DNA from 2 places in the Microbacterium sp. B35-04 genome. Region 2 is predicted to be linked to the other one. Evidence: riboswitches for the same ligand, from Rfam matches in the RefSeq annotation. Region 2 holds a riboswitch; the other holds the start of a gene.
The links. Region 2 has a riboswitch for thiamine pyrophosphate ahead of thiM (hydroxyethylthiazole kinase). Riboswitches for the same ligand answer to the same signal wherever they lie in the genome.
Positions count from the first base shown of each region.

Region 1: linked by a shared signal. The riboswitch ahead of B1729_RS19850 (ECF transporter S component) and the one ahead of thiM (hydroxyethylthiazole kinase) in region 2 are both predicted to bind thiamine pyrophosphate.

Region 1 is NZ_MWLP01000137.1:1,249-9,069, reverse strand. Features, by position in the region: gene B1729_RS19875 (SDR family oxidoreductase) at 1-104, opposite strand, end outside; gene B1729_RS19870 (fumarylacetoacetate hydrolase family protein) at 101-961, opposite strand; gene B1729_RS19865 (enolase C-terminal domain-like protein) at 1,096-2,391, shown strand; gene B1729_RS19860 (aldo/keto reductase) at 2,378-3,346, shown strand; gene B1729_RS19855 (D-alanyl-D-alanine carboxypeptidase) at 3,439-5,232, opposite strand; TPP riboswitch at 5,271-5,382, shown strand; gene B1729_RS19850 (ECF transporter S component) at 5,373-6,017, shown strand; gene B1729_RS19845 (ABC transporter ATP-binding protein) at 6,020-7,525, shown strand; gene B1729_RS19840 (energy-coupling factor transporter transmembrane component T) at 7,522-7,821, shown strand, end outside.
Region 2 is NZ_MWLP01000139.1:221-6,303, reverse strand. Features, by position in the region: gene B1729_RS19935 (DMT family transporter) at 1-569, opposite strand, end outside; gene recR (recombination mediator RecR) at 713-1,306, opposite strand; gene B1729_RS19925 (DNA polymerase III subunit gamma and tau) at 1,310-3,673, opposite strand; TPP riboswitch at 3,738-3,832, shown strand; gene thiM (hydroxyethylthiazole kinase) at 3,823-4,641, shown strand; gene thiE (thiamine phosphate synthase) at 4,638-5,318, shown strand; partial or broken gene thiD (bifunctional hydroxymethylpyrimidine kinase/phosphomethylpyrimidine kinase) at 5,315-6,083, shown strand, end outside.

The DNA of each region.
Region 1 (7,821 bases), on a different contig from region 2:
GCGACCTCGGCGCCCTCGTCGCCCAGCGCGCTCGCGATCGCGGCGCCGATGCCCGAGGCGCCGCCGGTGACGACGGCGACCAGTCCGTCCAGCTGTCCGCTCATCGCGCCTTCTCCCATGCCGTGAACTCCTGGCGCTGCGCGCCGAGGCCCTCGATCTCGATGTCGACGACGTCGCCGGCCTTGAGATACGGGAACTTGCCGCCGAACGCCACGCCCTGCGGGGTGCCGGTGAGGATGAGGTCGCCGGGCTCGAGCGTCACGTACTGCGAGAGATGGTGCACGATGGTGCGCACGTCGAAGATCATGTCGCTCGTGTTCGAGTGCTGACGGGGCTCGCCGTTGACGAAGCTCTTCAGCTCGAGGTTCTGCGCGTCGACTTCGTCGGGGGTGACCAGCCACGGTCCCGTGGGATTGAAGCCGGGGGCGATCTTGCCCTTGGACCACTGCCCGCCCGAGACCTCCATCTGGAACGTGCGCTCCGAGACGTCGTTGGCGACGACATAGCCGGCGATATGCCCGTCGACCTCGTCGAGGCTGTCGAGGTACGCCGCACGGCGGCCGATCACGACGCCGAGCTCGACCTCCCAATCGGTTTTCTCGCTGCCGCGTGGGATCGTCACGGCGTCGTTCGGCCCGACGACGGTGTTCGGCGTCTTCAAGAAGATGATGGGCACGGTCGGCGGCTCGGCGCCGGACTCGCGCGCGTGCGCTGCGTAGTTCTGGCCGATGCAGATGACGGCGCTCGGCCGCGCGATGGGGGCGCCGATGCGGAGGGAGTCGGCGTCCGGCAGCTCGGGCAGGAGCCCGGCGGCGATCGCGGTGGCAGTGCGGCCGAGGGGATCGTCGGCCAGGAACCGGCCGTCGACATCGGATGTGAGCGGGCGCAGATCCAGGCGACGATCGCCGTCGAGGACGACGGGGATCTCGTTGCCGGACTCGCCGAGGCGCGCGAACTTCATTGCTCTCCTGAATTCTCGATGCGGGTGGCGTCGATGCCGTCGCACCCCGCGGGGCGTGATTGACAGTATAGACATCGGATGTTTACACTGCGAGCGGTTCGATCTCGCGAGCCGCAACCGCAGGAGACCGCCCCGTGAGCCGCATCGTCGCGTTCGAGACGACAGACATTCGATTCCCCACATCGCTCAGCCTCGACGGCTCCGACGCGATGAACCCCGATCCCGACTACTCCGCGGCCTACCTCCGCATCGTGACGGACACTGCAGACCGCGCCGACGGGCACGCCTTCGTGTTCACGATCGGCCGGGGCAACGACGTGCAGGTCGCGGCGCTCGACGCCCTCGCCGCGCACCTGGTCGGTCGTGAGCTGGAGCCGCTCCTGGATGACATGGGGGCGACGAATCGCGAGCTCATCGGCGACTCGCAGCTGCGCTGGCTGGGCCCTGAGAAGGGCGTCATGCACATGGCGATCGGCGCGGTCGTGAACGCGCTGTGGGACATCAAGGCCAAGCGCGCCGGGCTCCCGCTCTGGCAGCTGCTCTCACGCATGAGCCCCGAGGAGATCGTTGCGCTCGTCGACTTCCGCTACCTCACCAACGCGCTGACCCCCGAGGACGCGCTTCAGATCCTCCGCGACGCCGAGCCCGGCCGCGCCGACCGCGAGCGCGAACTGCTCGCGAGCGGCTTCCCGGCCTACACCACCAGCCCCGGGTGGCTCGGCTACTCCGACGAGAAGCTCGCGCGACTCTGCCGTGAGGCGATCGCCGACGGCTTCGGCCAGATCAAGCTCAAGGTCGGCGCCGACCTCGAGGACGACATCCGCCGCCTGCGCGTCGCCCGCGAGGTGTGCGGGCCCGACTTCCCGATCGCGATCGACGCGAATCAGCGCTGGGAGGTGTCGGAGGCCATCGCCTGGGTGAACGCGCTCGCCGAGTTCGGCATCGCGTGGATCGAAGAGCCCACGAGCCCCGACGACGTGCTGGGCCATGCCGAGATCGCCCGCGGCGTCGCCCCCGTGCGCGTGGCGACCGGCGAACATGCCCAGAACCGCGTGATCTTCAAGCAGCTGCTGCAGGCGGACGCCATCGCGGTCATGCAAATCGACGCCGCGCGCGTCGGCGGCGTCAACGAGAACATCGCGAACCTGCTGCTCGCTGCGAAGTTCGGTGTGCCGGTGTGCCCGCACGCCGGGGGCGTCGGGCTGTGCGAGGCGGTGCAGCACCTCTCGATGTTCGACTTCGTGGCGGTCAGCGGCAGCCGCGAAGGTCGCATGATCGAGTACGTAGACCACCTGCACGAGCACTTCGTCGTGCCGACCGATGTGCAGGGAGGCGCCTACCGCGCCCCGCTCGCACCGGGGATCGGCATGGAGATGAAGGCCGCGAGCCGCGCGGAGTACGAGTGGAAGGCCGCTCGTGTCGCCGTCTGAGCCGCGCACGCCCGCGCTGACCCGCCTCGGCTACGGCGCCGCGAACATCGGCAACCTCTTCCGCGAGCTCACCGACGGGCAGTCCTGGGCCATCCTCGAGACCGCGTGGGAGAGCGGCATCCGCTACTTCGATACCGCGCCGCACTACGGCCTCGGCCTCTCGGAGCGGCGGCTCGGCGCGTTCCTGCAGACGAAGCCCCGCGACGAGTTCGTGATCTCGACGAAGGCGGGGAGGCTGCTCCGTGCGAACCCCCACGACGACGGCGCGCTCGACCTCGCCGCCGACTTCCACGTGCGCACGACGCTGCGCCGCGAGTGGGACTTCTCCGAGGCCGGCATCCGCGCCAGCCTCGACGAGTCGCTCGACCGCCTCGGGCTCGACCGGGTCGACATCCTCTACCTGCACGACCCCGAGCGCCACGACCTCGACCTCGCGCTGCAGGAGGCCTTCCCGGCACTCGAGCAGCTCCGCGCGGAGGGTGCCGTCGACGCCGTCGGCATCGGCTCGATGACCGCCGACGCGCTCGCCGCGGCCGTGCGCAGCGCCGATCTCGATCTCATCATGGTCGCGGGCCGCTACACGCTGCTCGAGCAGCCTGCCGCCGAGGAGGTGCTCCCCGCGTGCCACGAGCACGAGACCGGCGTGGTCGCGGCATCCGTGTTCAATTCCGGCCTGCTGGCGAAGGACGAGCCCTCTCGCGACGACCGGTACGAGTACGGACGGATGCCGGAGCCGCTGTGGCAGCACCTGCAGCGCATCGTCGCCGTCTGTCGCGCCCACGACGTGCCGCTGCCGGCTGCAGCGGTGCAGTTCGCGCTGCGGGAGCCGGCCGTCCGCTCGGTCGTCGTGGGCGGGAGCCGACCCGAGCAGCTGCGCCGGAACGCGGAGCTGATGGCGGTCGACATCCCCGGCGCGCTGTGGGACGACCTGGCCGCCGAAGGCCTCATCCGCTGACGAAGGGAACCGGGCGAGACCCGCACGTACGGCGACGCACTGCTGCGCAAGGGCGTCGTCGGGCATCCGTCCGCCGGCTGACGAGCGGGGCGTCAGCCGTTGAGGCCGAACAGGTCCAGCGGGTGCGTGAGCCGCCACCACGGCGACGGGTCGGTGATGTCGGCGGCGAGCTGCAGGTCGACGGCGGTCTCATCGAGCGGTCCGGTCACGGTGAGCGAGCCGATCACGTCGCCCGCGTCGCGGCTCTCGTCGAGGTCGTAGGCAGGGGTGACCGTGCCGCTGCCGCCGTTCCACAGGATCACCGACGCATCGCCCGAGGTGATGACGTCGACTTCGTCGCCCCACAGGGTCTCGACCTGGCCGGCGACGGTGTTCGCCGTGACCGAGGGCTTCAGCTGCAGCTCCGCCTCGAGCTGTGCGTAGATCGCGCGTGAGGCGGCGAGCCGGGCCTCGTCGTCGGGCTGACCCAGCACCGAGGCGTACAGGCGCACCGTCGTGTCGCCGACCGTGATGTCCTTCGCCGACAGCAGGTTCCAGGCATCCAGCGTTCCCGTCTTGATGCCGACGACGCCCGGATCGGCGAGCAGGCCGTTCGTGTTCTTGACGTTTCCGGCGCCGGGCAGGTCGACGGACTGCTTCGCGACGATCTCGGCGATCACCGGATGCGCGAGGGCCTTCTGCGCGAGCACCACGAGCGCCTCGGCGCTGGCGGTGTTGCGAGGGTCCATGCCCGTCGGCTCGAACACGGTCACGCCGGGCACGCCGTGTGCGGCCAGCCAGGACGATGCCGCCGAGGCGAAGACGGCATCCGAGGGCCAGATGCTCTGCGCCAGGCGGTCGGCGTAGTTGTTGGCGGAGCCGACGAGGATGCCCTCGAGCATCTGGTACTCGGTGAGGGAGCCGTTGACCGGCACGTTGAGGGCCGATTCGCCGTTGCTGAGGTACTGCCAGTAGCGGGAGCGGTCGGCCGACGTGAAGCGGAACTCGGGGCCCTGCTCGCCCAGCGCCAGCGGCATCTCCTCGAGGACGACGAGCGCGGTCACGACCTTGGTGATGCTGGCGATCGCGTCGGGATCGGCGCTGGACGCGAGGGCGCCCGAGATGCCGGCGACACCTTCGGCAGCACTGCCCTCCGCGGGCCACACCGGCGCGGCGGCGGGAGCCGCGATCGGCTGGACCTCCATCGCGATGACGGTGGGGGCGACGGCGTGGAGCGGCCACAGCAGCGTCGTCGCCGCGTAGGCCCCGAACGCCGCGGCGATCGCGAGCGTGGGAACGACGACACCAGCACGCAGCGGCGAGCGTCGAGGGGCGTCGGACAGCAGGTCGGCGTCGACGGTGACGTAGGGGGTGGCGGCAGCCGCCAGATCGCCCGGAGCCGCGGCGCGGCCGACAGTCGTCTCGTCGACCCAGGCGAGCGCCATGCGACCGCCGGCTGTCGCGGCGCCCTCGACCCGGTCATCGGCGGCCTCGGGGAGGGCGGTGTGACCGGTGGGATCCCAGGTCGCGACAGGCACCGTGGGCTCGGGGACGAGCCCCGGGATCACCGATCCCGTCTGCGGCGCGGCCTCGAACATCGGCGCCGCCTGAAACACGGGAGCGGCCGCGACCACCGGCGCCGCCTCGAACACCGGCGCCGCCTCGAACACGGGCACCGTGGGGCTGGTCGCAGCGTGATCGCCCAGCGGCACGGTGGCGATCGTCGACGGGATGGCCGGCACGTCGTCCGGAGCGGTGCTGCTGCCGGGCGGCGTCACGACCGTCTCGCCCGTGGCGACGGTCAGGATGCCGCTTTCCGAAGGGTGGGACCCGGGAGCGATCGGCACGTCGCCGGTCTGCGCCCGGCGCGCGCGGCGCGTGGGTACAGGGGCGTCGTCGAGGGTCATCCACCCAAAATACCCGTCATCGCGGCGGTATACTGACGTCACACAACCACGGGAGTCCGGTGAGCCGGGCTGAGAGGAAGCGACCCACGCTTCGACCGTCGAACCTGATCCGGATCATGCCGGCGCAGGGAGGAGTTCTTATGCACACGTCCACGTCCGCATCCACCCCCGTTGCGGCCACTCCGCAGAGCGCGCGCAGCCTGCGGTGGCGGGTCGTCGACATCGTCGTCGCCGCCGTTCTCGGCGTCGCCATCGGGCTCGTCTTCTGGGCCTGGAACACGGTGGGATACGCGTGGTTCACGGCCATGGACGGCCTCACGCCCGGCCTCGGCGGCCTCGCCGTCGGCATCTGGCTGATCGGCGGCGTGATCGGCGGTCTGGTGATCCGCAAGCCCGGCGCCGCACTGCTCGTCGAGGTGATCGCCGCGATCGTCTCGATGCTCATCGGCAATGTTTGGGGTGTGTCGACCCTGCTGTCGGGCCTCGTCCAGGGCCTCGGTGCCGAGCTGATCTTCGCCGCCTTCCTGTACCGCCGCTTCACGCTCCCCGTCGCCATGCTCGCCGGCGCCGGCGCGGCAGTGGGCGCCTGGGTGTTCGAGCTCTTCTACGGCAGCTCGCCCAACATTCTCAAGACGCTCGAGTTCAACGCGATCTACCTCGTGTCGCTCATCGTGTCGGGCGCTCTGCTCGCCGGTCTCGTCGGCTGGCTCGCGGTGCGGGCGCTCGCGGCCACCGGCGCGCTCAACCGCTTCGCGGCAGGACGCGAAGCGCGCCGCGAGGTCTGACGATGGTCGCGACCGGCCCGGCTCGCATCACCGCGGCGGGCTGGGGGTGGCGCTACGCCGGACGGCGGGCGCCCGCCGTCCGCGACGTCTCGTTCACGATCGAGCCGGGGGAGCGTGTGCTGCTCCTCGGCGCCTCGGGCGCCGGCAAGTCGACGCTGCTCGCCGGCATGGCCGGCCTCCTCGGCGGCGCCGACGAGGGCGACGAGACCGGCTCGCTCCTCGTCGACGGCGAGCGGGCGGAGGCGCACCGCGGCCGCGTCGGGCTGGTGCTGCAGGACCCCGACGCCGGCGTGGTCCTGTCGAAGGTCGGCGACGACGTCGCCTTCGGCTGCGAGAACCTCGGGGTGCCGGCCGCCGACATCCCGGCGCGCGTGGCTGACGCGCTCCAGGCGGTCGGGCTCGACGTGCCTCTTGCCCGGCCGACGAAGTCGCTCTCGGGAGGGCAGAAGCAGCGCCTCGCCCTGGCCGGGGTGCTCGCGATGCGCCCCGGTGTGCTGCTGCTCGACGAGCCGACCGCGAATCTCGATCCCGACGGCGTCCGTGAGGTGCGCGCGAGCATCGAGCACGCGCTCGGCGAGACCGGGGCGACGCTCGTGGTGATCGAGCACCGCACGGCGGTGTGGGCCGACCTGATGGACCGGGTCATCGTCGTCGGCGCCGACGGCGGGCTGCTCGCCGACGGCACGCCGGCCGAGGTCTTCGCCCGTCACGGCGAGGCGCTCGCCGCGGCGGGGGTGTGGGTGCCCGGTCGCCCGGTCGATCTGCCGGTGCGGGCGGCGGCGCCGGCCGACGCGCCGGCGGCGGTCGCGGCATCCGCACTCTCGATCTCGCGCGATGGACGTACGGTCGTGCGCGCCGGACTCGATGTCCGCGTGCCGCGCGGCGCGGCCACGGTGATCACCGGCCGCAACGGCGCCGGCAAGTCCACCCTCGCGCTCACCCTCGCCGGGCTGCTGCCGGAGGCGGCGGGCGAGGTGCTGGCCGCCGCCGAGCTCGCCGGGCGGTCGGGCCGCCGGCCGTCGCGGTGGACCTCTCGCGAGCTGCTCACGCGGATCGGCACGGTGTTCCAGGAGCCGGAGCACCAGTTCCTCGCGTCAACCGTCCGCGATGAGCTCGCGATCGGGCCGCGCTCGCGCGGAGTGGACCCGGCGGCGGTCGACGCGATCGTCGACGAGCTGCTCGAGCGCCTGCACCTGGCGCCGCTGGCGGCCGCGAATCCGTTCACGCTGTCGGGGGGACAGAAGCGCCGCCTCTCGGTGGCGACCGTACTCGCCGACGCGCCGCCGGTGATCGTGCTCGACGAGCCGACATTCGGGCAGGACCGCCGCGGCTGGGTCGAGCTCGTGCAGCTGCTGCAGTCCGAGATCGACGCGGGCACCACCGTCGTCGCCGTCACGCACGACGAGGACGTGCTGCGCCACCTCGGCGGGCACCGCATCGATCTCGGGGGCGTGGGGTCGGCCAGCAGTAGGGGCGTGGGGACGCTGCCGGCGCGGGTGCGATCGTGACCGCCGTCGCTCCGCGCACCGGCGCGGACGATGTCGCGGCCGAGCGGAGGGCGTGGTTGGACGGCGTCAACCCGGTCACCAAGATCGCGCTCGCGCTGCTGCTGTCGGTGCCGCTGTTCGCCTCGATCGACGTCACGAGCGCCGTCGTCGCGATCGCCCTGCAGCTCGCCTGCATCCCGCTGACGGGCCTCGGCGCCATGACGGTGCTGAAGCGGATGCTGCCCATCCTCGTCTTCGCACCCGTCGCGGGCATCAGCATGCTGCTGTACGCCGAGCCGGGCGGGACCGTCTACTGG
Region 2 (6,083 bases):
GTGATCGAGCCGAGGGACGGCACATCACGCAGCTTGGTCGCGATGACGAACGGTGCGATGGCGTAGAGCAGGGCGACCAGGAGCACCTCGCCGACCGCGATGAGCCCAGCGCCGCCCTCGATGGAGAGCCCCGGACCCGCCACGATCACGAACACCCCGATGAAGCCGATGAAGAGCCCGATGCTGCGGGCGGGGCTCAGCACCGAGCGGTCGCCGCCGCCGAACGCGATGATCGCGGCGAACAGCGGGACGGTCGCCACGAGGAGGCCGGTCAGCCCGGACGGCAGCGTCTGCTCGGCATGTCCGAGGAGGAGGAAGGGCCCGGCCATCTCGATGGCACCGAACACCAGCACCCAGCCGATCTTCGCGAACGCGGGGCGCAGCGCCTTCTGCCGGATGGCGAACGGCAGCAGCAGCAGCGCGCCGAGGAGCGTGCGGCCCGCCACCACCGCGGCGGGCGAGTACGACTCCACGGCGATGCTGATGAACAGATACGGGATGCCCCACAGCACCGCCATCGCGGCGAACAGCAGCCACGCACGCGTGTCGAAGCGCTGCGAGGAGTTCATTTGGTGCCTCTCCGTGAAGGGATGGAGGCCGGTGCGCAGATCGCCCGGCCCCGACGCTCGGTATTCCAGCTTCGGGCGACCGAGCGGTGGAGGGCGAGGCGGCCGACCGCCAATCTACGGCGGAGTTCCGACATCCTCCCGGGTCAGACCGACCGTCGTCCTTCGAACGCGCGGCCGAGCGTGACCTCGTCGGCGTACTCGAGGTCGCCGCCGACCGGCAGGCCCGATGCCAGACGCGTGACCGAGATCTCGAGTGTGCGCAGCAGCCGGCTCAAGTAGGTCGCCGTCGCCTCACCCTCGAGATTCGGGTTCGTCGCGAGGATGACCTCCTGCACCGTGCCGTCGGCGAGCCGCTGCATGAGCTGCGTGATGCGCAGGTCGTCGGGGCCGACGCCGGCGATCGGGCTGATGGCGCCGCCGAGGACGTGGTACAGCCCTCGGAACTCCCGCGTTCGCTCGATCGCGGCGACGTCCTTCGCATCTTCCACGACGCAGACGAGCGTCTGGTTGCGGCGCGGGTCGCGGCAGATCGAGCACCGCTCCTGCTCGGAGACGTTGCCGCACACCTCGCAGAAGCGCACGCGCTCGCGCACCACACTGAGCAGCTCGGCGAGATGCGACACGTCGAAGTTGGGCGTCTGCAGGATGTGGAACGCGATGCGCTGCGCCGACTTGGGACCGATCCCGGGCAGGCGGCCGAATTCGTCGATGAGGTCTTGGACGATGCCGTCGTACATGGGCTAGCTGAACCTCGTCGGCGGCTCGTAGGGCTCCTCGCGCAGGAACGTGGCTCCGAGCACCTGGCGCACCACCGCCTCGCCGTAGCGCTGCACGCCGCCATTGCGCGTCGTGACCGCCGGAGTCAGGGGCGGTGCGACCGTCGGCGGCACCGGGACGTCGGCGACGACATCCGGCTGGTCGTCTTCGGTCTCGTCGTCGTCGCGCTCGACGGAGGGGACGACCTCGGTGCGCGGAAGCACGTCGCCCTCGCGGGGCGGCGCCAATGTCGCCACGCGCGTCGCCGTGGCCGCTGCATCTTCGGGCTCGTCGTCGACCGCGAACTGGCCGGGCGTCTCGACAGGCATCGCCGCCGGGCCCGGGTCGGGCGGTGGAGCGTCGTCGTCGGAGGGGATCGCGGCGACGGCCCAATCGGTGACCGGTGCGGCCGCAGCAGAGGCGGCGGACGGCGCGGCGTGTGCCGACGGGCGAGACGCGCGCGCCGACGCCGGCCGGCCGGCCGTCGAGCCGCCGGGTGCTGCGGCGCGGGACGCCGACGCGGGCGCCTGCGCCTGCGCCGGCGGCGAAGCGGATGCCTGCGGCGAGACAGATGCCTGCGGCGACACGGATGCCTGCGGCGACACGGATGCCTGCGGCGACGGGGTCGGCGCGGTGGAGGCCGCGCGCCGCGACGCGAGCGCTTCCGTTGCGGACGATTCACGCTGCTCCTGGCGCCCGGGAACCGCCGCGGCGCGACCGCCCGCGGGACCCGCCGAGTCACCCGAGCTGCCCGCAGCGGGACCGCCCGGCCCACCGCCGGCATCATGACGGGCGATGTACTTCACACGGATGCCGAGCACAGCCAGAATCGCCTGGCGAAGGTCTTCGCTGGGGCCCTTGCCAGCGGCGAGCTGCTTGAACTTGGCGACGTCGCTCTGGCTGGCGAACGCCAGCGTCAGCACGTCATCGTCGAGCGCTGCGGTGCGCGCACCCGACGCGAGCATCCACGACGAGCGGCTGACGTTCTCGAGGTGGCCGAGCACCTGCGGCCAGGCCGCTTGCAGCCGCTCGAGCGTGACCGGTCCGGCCGGCGCCGGCTCGGCGGGCGCGGTGGTCGGCGCCGCGGACTGTGTCGCGGTGGTCGGCGCAGGCGCGGTGGTGGGCGCTGGAGCGGTGGTCGGCGTGGCAGCGGGAGCGGGCGCGGGCGCGGCGGCCGGCGCACTCACGGCGGCGGGCGTCGCGGTAGCGGTGGGCGCAGCCGCGGGCACCGCCGCAGGCGCACTGCCCGCTCCGCGCGCGAGCACGCGCGCGACCATGAGCTCGAGCTGGAGCCGGGGCGAGGTCGCGCCGGTCATGTCATCGAGCGTGGCGATGACGAGGTCGGCGATGTGCGAGAGACGCGACGTGCCGAACGCGTCGGCCTGACGCTGCATGCGCGCGAGGTCCTCGGCGGACACGCCACGCAGCACCGCGGCAGCGCCCTGACCGGTCGCCGACACGACGATGAGGTCGCGCAGGCGCTCGAGCAGATCGTCGACGAAGCGGCGCGGGTCCTGACCGGTCTGCACGACGCGGTCGACCGCCGCGAACGCCGCCGCGGCGTCGGAGCCGGCGAAGGCGTCGACCACCTCGTCGAGCAGCTCGGCGTGCGTGTAGCCGAGCAGCGCGACGGCGCGCGCATACGTGACCTTCGCGTCCTCGGAGCCGGCGATCAACTGGTCGAGCAGCGACAGCGTGTCTCGCGGGGAGCCGCCGCCGGCGCGCACGACGAGCGGCAGCACGCCCCGCTCGACGTCGACGCCCTCCTGCCCGCACAGCTGCTCGACGTACTCGAGCATGGCCGCCGGCGGCACCAGGCGGAACGGATAGTGGTGGGTACGCGAGCGGATCGTGCCGATGACCTTCTCGGGCTCGGTCGTCGCGAAGATGAACTTGACGTGGTCGGGCGGCTCTTCGACGAGCTTGAGCAGGGCGTTGAAGCCCTGCGGCGTGACCATGTGCGCCTCGTCGAGGATGAAGATCTTGAACCGGTCGCGGGCCGGGGCGAACACGGCCCGCTCGCGCAGGTCGCGGGCGTCGTCGACGCCGTTGTGGCTCGCGGCGTCGATCTCGACGACGTCGAGCGAGCCACCGCCGCCGCGGCCGAGCTCGACGCAGCTGTCGCACTCGCCGCAGGGCGTGTCGGTCGGTCCCTGGGCGCAGTTCAGGCAGCGCGCCAGAATGCGCGCCGACGTGGTCTTTCCGCAGCCTCGAGGGCCCGAGAAGAGGTACGCGTGCCCGACCCGGTCGCTGCGCAGCGCCGTCATGAGCGGTTCGGTGACCTGCGACTGCCCGATCATCTCGCCGAACGACTCGGGTCGGTAACGGCGATAGAGGGCGGTGGTCACTCCCCCAGCCTACGGCGTGGTGCCGACATCGCGGTGGCCGCTCGCGCCGCCTGCTAGATTGCTCGGCAGTGACACGGGGTGCCCGCGCGGCGGGCTGAGAAGACACCCGTCGAACCTGATCTCGATCATGCGAGCGAAGGGATGTCGCGATGAACGCGCGCGCCGAAGACCACCTGTCCACCCTCTCCCCCGCCGCCGGGCTGACGGCGCTGCGCGAGGCCTCGCCCTTGGTGCAATGCATCACCAACGCGGTGGTGACGAACTTCACCGCCAACGCCCTCCTCGCCGTCGGCGCGGCGCCGGCGATGTGCGACATCCCGGGTGAGGCGGGACTGTTCGCAGGCGTCGCCGACGGTGTGCTGGTCAACCTCGGCACCCCGACCGCCGAGCAGCGCGATGCCGCCCGCGAGGCCGTTCGTCACACGTCGCGGTGGGTGCTCGACCCCGTCGCGGTCGGTGTGCTCCCGGTGCGCACGGCTCTCGCGGCCGAATTGCTCGAGCACCGTCCGGCGATCATCCGCGGCAACGCCTCCGAGATCCTTGCGCTGGCCGGTGAGGGCGCCGGTGGTCGCGGCGTCGATGCCACGGACGGCACGGATGCCGCAGCCGGCGCCGCGCGATCGCTCGCGCTGCGGTCCGGCGGCGTGGTCGCCGTGTCGGGCCCGGTAGATCTCGTGACCGACGGCGAGCGTATCGTGCGGATCCACGGCGGCCACGCGCTCCTCACCCGCGTCACCGGCGGCGGCTGCTCGCTCGGCGCGGTGATGGCCGCGCTGCTCGGTGTGTGCGCCCCGCTGGAGGCTGCGGTATCGGCATCCGCCCTCTACGCGGTCGCCTCGGAGCGGGCCGCGGCGCGGTCGGAGGGGCCGGGATCGTTCGCCGTGGCCTTCCTGGATGCGCTCGACGCCGTGGCAGCGGCGCCCGCCGAACTCGATGCGCGCGTCGCGGGCGCGCTCGCGGCTCGATGATCCGCACCGCCGGGCGCCTCGCGGTGCATCTCGTGACCGACGACCGCGTGCCGTTCGACCGGCTGCTCGACGTCGTCGACGCCGCGGTCGGCGCAGGAGTCGACGTCGTTCAGCTGCGCGCCAAGTCCGTCAGCGCGCGCGAACTGCTGCGGCAGGCGGTGCGGATGGCGGATGTCGTCGACCGCCGCTGCCTGCTCCTGATCAACGACCGCGTCGACGTCGCGGTCGCCGCCCGCGATGCGGGAGCACGCGTCGACGGCGTCCACCTCGGCCAGGCCGACCTGCCGCCTGAGACGGCGCGACGCCTGCTCGGCGCGGACGCCGTCATCGGGTGGACGGCGAACTCGCCGGAGCACCGGGCTGCAGCATCCGCTCTGCTCTCCGGCACCGTCGACTACCTCGGAGTCGGCGTGATCCGGCCGACCTCCACCAAACCCGACCACCCGCCGGCGCTCGGCATCGACGGCTTCGCAGCGTTCGCGACGAGCACGAGGGTGCCCTGCGTCGCGATCGGCGGAGTGCGCCTGAGCGACGTCGCACCGCTGCGGGAAGCCGGCGCAGCCGGTGTCGCGGTGGTCTCGGCGATCTGCGGAGCCGACGATCCCGCTGCGGCGTCGCGCGCCCTCCGCAGCGCCGCCGACGCGCTCACGCTCGAGGCCCAGGAGGTGGCGCGGTGAGCGGCGCGCTCGTCGCGCAACCCGCCGTCGAGGAGGCGCCGCATCGCGGGCACGCGATCCCGCGCGTGCTGAGCATCGCCGGCACCGACCCCACGGGCGGCGCGGGCATCCACGCCGACCTCAAGTCCATCGCCGCGCTGGGCGGCTACGGCATGGCGGTGGTGACCGCCCTCGTCGCCCAGAACACACGCGGCGTGCGCGAGGTGCATGTGCCGCCGACGGCGTTCCTCGTCGCGCAGCTCGACGCCGTGTCGGATGACGTCGAGATCGACGCAGTGAAGATCGGGATGCTGCAGTCCGCCGAGATCATCGGCGCCGTGCGGGAGTGGCTCGACCGCGTGCGCCCGCCGATCGTCGTGCTCGACCCGGTCATGGTGGCGACCAGCGGCGACCGGCTGCTCGACCCCGCCGCCGAGGAGGCGCTGCGCGCACTCGCGCGCGAGGTGGATCTCATCACCCCGAACCTCGCGGAGCTGGCCGTGCTCGTCCGCCGCCCACGGGCGACAGCCTGGGTGCAGGCACTCGCCGACGCGCGGGCTCTCGCGAGCGAGACGGGGACGGCAGTGCTGCTCAAGGGCGGGCATCTCGACGGCGCGGACTGCCCCGACGCGGTCGTGGCGGCCGACGGTGCGGTCCACGAGGTCGGCGGCACACGCGTCGCGACCCGGAACACCCACGGCACGGGCTGCTCGCTCTCGTCTGCGATGGCGACCCTCCGCGCGGGCGGTGCGACGTGGCCCGATGCCCTGGTGCGCGCGAAGACGT